DNA from 2 places in the Corynebacterium sp. UBA4397 genome. Region 2 is predicted to be linked to the other one. Evidence: riboswitches for the same ligand, from Rfam matches in the RefSeq annotation. Region 2 holds a riboswitch; the other holds the start of a gene.

Region 1 (3,404 bases), on a different contig from region 2:
GGACAGGCATGCCGGTGAAGATCCAGTTAAACGGGGATAAAGTATGCATGTCCTATATCAAAGGACTATGCTATGGCGGTACCAAAAATATAGCTTTAGGAAGGCATCACTTCACCATGGCAGAAACTCCATACCGCCCCACCGGCGGTCGCCATCACGTAGTCGTCATCGGCGCCGGTTTTGGCGGGCTCAATGCCGTCAAGCACCTCAAGGGTGCAGACGTTGAGATCACTCTCATCGACAAGAAGAACCACCACCTCTTCCAGCCCATGCTTTACCAGGTTGCCACTGGCCTGATTTCTGCCGGAGAGATCGCTCCTTCCACCCGTCAGGTCCTGCGCGGACAAGACAACGCTCACTTCGTCAACGGCGAGGTCACCGACATCAATTTGGAGAAGCAGACCGTCACCGCAAATCTTGATGAGTTCGAGCGCACCTTTGCTTATGACTCGCTGATTATCGCCGCTGGTTCTGGCCAGTCTTACTTCGGCAACGATCACTTTGCTGAGTTTGCCCCCGGCATGAAGACCTTGGATGACGCACTCGAGCTGCGCGCCCGTATCCTCTCCGCCTTCGAAAAGGCAGAGCTCACGGATGATCCTGCAGAGCGCGAGCGCCTGCTCACCTTCGTCATCGTCGGCGCCGGCCCCACCGGCGTGGAGCTGACTGGTCAGATCGCCGAGCTGGCAAACCGCTCGCTGTCTGATGCTTATTCCAACTACGGCACCTCCGCAGCAAAGATTTACCTCCTCGACGGTGCACCCCAGGTGCTCCCTCCCTTTGGCAAGCGTCTTGGGCGCAAGGCTCAGCGCTCGCTCGAGAAGCTCGGCGTCGATGTTCGCCTCAACGCTATGGTCACCAACGTCGATGCTGACGCTGTGACTTATAAGGACATGAAGACCGAGGAGATCACCACCATCGCCGGTGCCACGAAGATCTGGTCCGCTGGCGTGTCGGCTTCGCCCCTGGGCAAGCTCGTTGCTGACCAGGCAGGCGTTGAGTCTGACCGCGCCGGCCGCGTGTCCGTTAATGAGGATCTCACCGTTGGTGAATACTCCAACGTTTATATCGTCGGCGACATGATTAGCCTCAACCGCCTCCCTGGTGTTGCCCAGGTGGCAATTCAGGGCGGCACCCACGCCGCCAAGCTCATTGAGGCCAAGGTCGACGAGGAGTCCACCGCCAACGAGAAGGAAGCTTTCGACTACTTCGATCGCGGTTCCATGGCCATCATTTCCCGCTTCAATGCCGTGATGAAGATTGGCAAGACCGAGATCACCGGCCTTCCTGCTTGGTTGGCGTGGTTGGGTCTGCACGCCTCCTACCTGGTTGGCTTCCGCAACCGCTTCGTCACCGTGGTCAACTGGCTGGGCAACCTTGTCTCTAGGGATCGCGGACACCTTAACTTCACCCTCCAGCAGCGTGATGCTCGCAACATCATCAACAAGGCTAACGAGAAGTAATTCTTTTCAAGGCTTTTTGATTTTTAAAGCTTATTGATTAGGCCTCTAGCCCCCGCTCTCCTGCAGCATGTGCCGCAGGAGAGCGGGGGCTTCGTTCGTTTTGCTTTCTTTCCCTTTCCCTTTACTTCCCCGCCCTTTCCTGCACCAAAATGCCCCAAAAATGCAGCACAGCACCCCATGTGCACGGCGCCTTGTGGAGACGTGCCAGACAACCTTCTCGGGGGGCCTTGGTGTGCAGATTTGCTAGAGTCGAAAGTGCAACCTGGGGTGCTGCAGATGCAGCTGAGATTAGACCCATAGAACCTGCACTTAGTTAGAACTAGCGAAGGGAAAGTTGTGGATAGCGCTTATTCACGCGCACGCGAAGCCGTGCGCAGTAATGCCCCACTCATTCAATGTTTGACAAATTCCGTGGTCATGGACGTCACGGCCAATGTCTTATTAGCTGCTGGAGCCAGCCCCGCCATGTGCGATACCCCGGAGGAAGCCGGTGCATTCGCGCAAGTCGCACAAGGAGTCTTAATCAACGCGGGGACGCCTTCACAAGAGTCTTATGCGGGCATGCGAGCGGCCATCGCCGGCGCTAATTCTGCTGGAACTCCGTGGGTACTGGATCCAGTCGGCGCAGGTGCCTTGGCCTACCGCACCGAGTTCATGCTGTCGATTCTCGGGGAAAAGCCTGCTGCCATTCGGGGCAATGCCTCTGAAATCATCGCGCTTTCCGGCGCCGGTGCTGGCGGCCGCGGCGTCGATTCCACGGACGGCGTCGATGCAGCCTTGCCTGCTGCCCTGGCCCTCGCGCGCCGCACTGGTGCGGTCGTGGCAGTTTCCGGTGAGCGCGATCTCATCGTTCGCGTCCAGGGTGGTAGCGAGCGGGCTGTTTATCTGCACAGCGGGGATCCGATGCTGCAGCTAGTCATCGGTACTGGCTGCTCCCTCGGTGCTCTCGTAGCTGCTTATCTTGCTGCTTGGCAGGACCCTTTTGAGGCAGTCCTAGCCGCCCATGCGCATATGGGTGCAGCCGGTCAGGTAGCTGCCAGCACATGCCATGCGCCCGGTTCCTTTGCCGTGGCGTGGATAGACGCGCTCTATGAGCTTGACGGTCAAGCCATCGCCTCGAGCGGCCGAATAGAAGAAATCGCGCAGGTATAACAGTGTCTGATTCATCAAGAGCCGGCGCAACAAGAGGCATTGATTGGTCCCTCTATCTCGTCACCGATCCCTACTTGGGCGGAGGCCGTGAGGAGGTTGTCGGCGTCGTCCAGCGCGCACTAACTGGCGGCGTTGGGGTGGTCCAACTGCGCGACAAGGAGGGCAGCGACGCCCAGGTCGAGGAAACCGCCCGGGAGCTGCTAGCGATTCTGGGTGATGTCCCGCTCTTTATCGATGACCGGGTTGAGGTTGCGGCTAAACTGGGCTGTCACCTGCACATAGGGCAAAATGATATGCCGCTTGCACAGGCCCGCGCGGCCCTTGGACCCGAGCAATTGATTGGCCTTTCTGTAGGAAGTGATGCCGATCTTGATGCCCTCGACGGGCTTGCAACGACCTCCCCACATCTTTTGCCGGATGTCGTCGGTATCGGCCCGGTGTTTAACACCGCTACAAAACTCGATGCGCCGTCTGGCCTCGGAGTGAAAGAGGCCAGACGCCTTGCCACTCGCGCGAGTGAGCGCGACATCCCAGCCGTGGCGATCGGCGGAATCAATGCCGACAGTGTTTCTTTCCTAGCAGGCTCGGTTTTCTCCGGGGTCTGCGTAATCAGCGCAATCATGGCGGCGCAAGACCCTGAAGCCGCCGCCCACACTCTCAAGGAGAAGTTTCATGGCTAAAAATCCAGACCGGGAATCCGCAGTCATTCCACGCGTACTATCCATCGCCGGAACAGATCCCACCGGCGGTGCCGGGATCCAGGCGGATCTCAAGTCCATCACCGCTGCA
Region 2 (3,404 bases):
ATCCTCATGTCCGTCCCCATGGTCTCCTTCGACTGGATCTCCCAGGGCGAGGCAGCCGCCGCGGTTTTGTTGGTCACGCGCCTGGAAATCCACGTCTTCAACCTCTTGTTCTTCGCCGGAGAGATCCAACATGCCGGAACCAGCCTGGGGCGCGCGGTGGCGCTCACCCTGCTTGACGACGTCCCGTCCACAGAAACCACACCCCCACTAAAGAGCGCACCTTCGGTGCGCATCGCGGGCCTTTATTACTCCTATCCGGGAGGGGCAAGCGTCTTGCGCGACATCAACCTGGAGCTAGAAGCTGGCACCACCACCGCCCTGGTGGGCACCTCCGGCGCGGGAAAGTCCACGCTCGCCGCCCTGGTGGCCGGGCTGCAATACCCCGATGCCGGGCAGATTTTCTTAGGAGAGGTTGACACGGCGGCGACGTCGAGTAGCTGGCTGAGCAGGCACGTCGCCCTCGTCACCCAGGAGGTACACCTGTTCTCGGGCACCTTGCGCGAGGACCTGTTGCTGGCGCGTCCCGCAGCCACCGACTCCGAGCTATGGAAAGCCCTTCACGCAGTAGGGCTTGATGAGTCCTCGCGCTGGCTGCCGGAGGGGCTGGACACCGCCATAGGCGCAGGCAACCCGGAAGTAGGCCCGGAGGCCGAGCAGCAGCTCTCCCTTGCGCGCATGTTGTTGCGCCAGCCGCCCGTGCTCATCATGGATGAAGCCACCTCCGAGGCCGGCTCCGAGCATGCCGAGGTTCTCGAGGAAGCCGCGCGGAAGGTCACGCAAGGCCGCACCTGCCTGGTCGTGGCGCACCGTCTTGACCAGGCTCGCAGCGCTGATCGCATCCTTGTCATGGAGGCTGGGCGCATCGTCGAGGACGGCGATCACGCAAGCCTCATCGCAGCCGGCGGGCGCTATGCGCGGGCCTATACCCAATGGGAGCACGGCCAGGAAAGCTAGACTGGGCCTGCATGGACTTCACGCTGCTACCCACCGCCGAGACCGACCGCACCTACCTGGCCAGGCTCAACTTCCTGACCGATGTTTTTGGCCAAGAGGACAAGGAAGTCAGCCCCGGCTTCGACGAAGACTATGACTACTATGTGCGCGACTGGGAGCCGCAGGACGGCGGCTTCATCGCCTGGGAGGGCAATATTCCTGCCGGCGGGATCTGGTTGAATTGGGGCAACGAGGACCGGCACGGTTTTGGCTACGTCAGCGCCGACATCCCCGAGCTCGCCCTCGCGGTAGAACCGCGCTACCGCGGGCAGGGCGTGGGCACGCGGCTGCTTGCCGCAGCCGCAGAACTTGCCCAAAAATTGGGCTTCCCAGGCGTCTCGCTCTCCGTAAACACGGACAATGAGCGCGCCCACCGCCTCTACCTCCACCTGGGTTTTCAGCCCGTTTCCTCCAGCGAGGATCACATCGTTTTCTTCCTGCCAGGGCCCACTTCTTAAGGACTCCTCCACCCCCGGGTGCATTGCCAGCCTTCGCGGCCCGTGGTACAGATTAGGTGTCCACACGGGGGTCCCACTAGGGACTGAGATCGGGCTGATAAGTGCCCGGGACCGTAGAACCTGAACCGGTTTGTACCGGCGTAGGAAGTGAGGAGCTCGTCTTGCCTACACCCAAAATTTCTGAACAACACCCCTCCCATCACCTGGCATGGTTGGAAGACAAAGAGCATGGCATCAAGGTGCCGGTCACCGAGATTGACCAGCTCGATTCCCCCGATGGCTCGAAAAACGCACCTCTGCGCGTCTATCGCACGATGGGCCCCGGAAGCGTCCCCGAGGAAGGACTCGCACCGTGGCGCACCCCCTTCATCACCGAGCGCGGTGACACCGAACCTTATGAAGCACGCGGCCACCGCCTCGAGGATGACGGCCGTGGGGCCGTGCGCCGCGGCGCCCCCTCCCAGCAGTGGCACGGCCGCCGGCCCACCCCCCTGCGCGCCAAGCCCGGCAAGCGCGTCACCCAGATGCACTACGCCCGCCGGGGAATAATCACCCCGGAGATGCGCTTTGTGGCGCTGCGCGAGCAATGCGACGTCGAGCTCGTGCGCTCCGAGCTCGCCGCCGGACGCGCCATCATCCCGCTCAACGTCAATCACCCCGAGGCCGAGCCGATGATCATCGGTTCTAAGTTCTTGGTCAAGATCAACGCCAACATCGGCAACTCTGCTGTGACCAGCTCCATCAGCGAGGAAGTCTCCAAGTTGGAGTGGGCCGCCAAATGGGGCGCCGATACCCTCATGGATCTCTCCACCGGCAATGACATCCACACCACCCGCGAGTGGATCATCCGCAACTCGCCGATTCCCATCGGCACCGTGCCCATCTACCAAGCCTTGGAAAAGGTCGACGGTGATGCCAACGCCTTGACCTGGGAGATCTACCGCGACACCGTCATCGAACAATGCGAGCAGGGCGTCGACTACATGACGGTCCACGCAGGTGTTCTCCTGCGCTACGTTCCGCTCACAGCGGATCGCGTAACCGGGATTGTCTCCCGCGGCGGCTCCATCATGGCCGGTTGGTGCTTGGCACACCACCAGGAGAACTTCCTCTACACGCACTTTGACGAGCTCTGCGAGATCTTCGCGGCTTATGACGTCGCCTTTTCCTTGGGCGACGGCCTGCGTCCTGGCTCCATCGCCGATGCTAACGACGCCGCACAATTCGCCGAGCTCGATACCCTAGCCGAGCTGACCAAACGCGCCTGGAAGTATGACGTGCAGGTCATGGTCGAAGGCCCCGGGCATATCCCGCTGCAGAAGGTCCGCGAGAATGTCGAACGCCAGCAGGAGCTGTGTGAAGGCGCACCCTTCTATACCCTCGGCCCACTCGTCACCGATATTGCGCCCGGCTATGACCACATCACCTCGGCCATCGGTGCTACCGAGATCGCCCGCTACGGCACCGCGATGCTGTGCTACGTCACTCCCAAGGAGCACCTGGGTCTGCCAAACCGCGACGACGTGAAGACCGGCGTTATCACCTACAAGATCGCCGCCCACGCGGCCGATATTGCCAAGGGACATCCCGGTGCCACCGCGCGGGACGACGCCCTATCCAAGGCCCGCTTTGAGTTCCGCTGGCTGGATCAGTTCTCCCTCGGGCTCGATCCAGTCACCGCGCAGGACTATCACGATGAGACCCTGCCGGCTGAGCCCGCCAAGACGGCGCACTTTTGCTCAATGTGCGGACCGAAGTTCTGCTCTATGCGCATCTCGCAGGACATCCGCGACACCTACGGCAGCGCCGAGGCTCAGTCCGCGATAGCCGGCATGCAGCAAAAGAGCGAGGAGTTCATCGCCGCCGGCGGCCAGGTCTACCTCCCCGATCCCAGCATCGGCGCTCCCGAAGAGCTCGTGCGCTAGGACGCCTCTCCCCTCCTCTCCTTAGTTC

What was found. A riboswitch is a leader RNA that binds a small molecule or an ion and turns the genes downstream of it on or off. The one in region 2 is predicted to bind thiamine pyrophosphate.
Region 1: linked by a shared signal. The riboswitch ahead of thiM (hydroxyethylthiazole kinase) and the one ahead of thiC (phosphomethylpyrimidine synthase ThiC) in region 2 are both predicted to bind thiamine pyrophosphate.

Annotation. Positions count from the first base shown of each region.
Region 1 covers NZ_DGRD01000008.1:39,667-43,070, reverse strand. The annotation lists gene B2696_RS02180 (NAD(P)/FAD-dependent oxidoreductase) at 117-1,463, shown strand; TPP riboswitch at 1,717-1,812, shown strand; gene thiM (hydroxyethylthiazole kinase) at 1,800-2,615, shown strand; partial or broken gene B2696_RS02165 (bifunctional hydroxymethylpyrimidine kinase/phosphomethylpyrimidine kinase) at 2,654-3,404, shown strand, end outside.
Region 2 covers NZ_DGRD01000022.1:22,705-26,108, forward strand. The annotation lists gene B2696_RS05065 (ABC transporter ATP-binding protein) at 1-954, shown strand, start outside; gene B2696_RS05070 (GNAT family N-acetyltransferase) at 966-1,451, shown strand; TPP riboswitch at 1,506-1,615, shown strand; gene thiC (phosphomethylpyrimidine synthase ThiC) at 1,613-3,376, shown strand.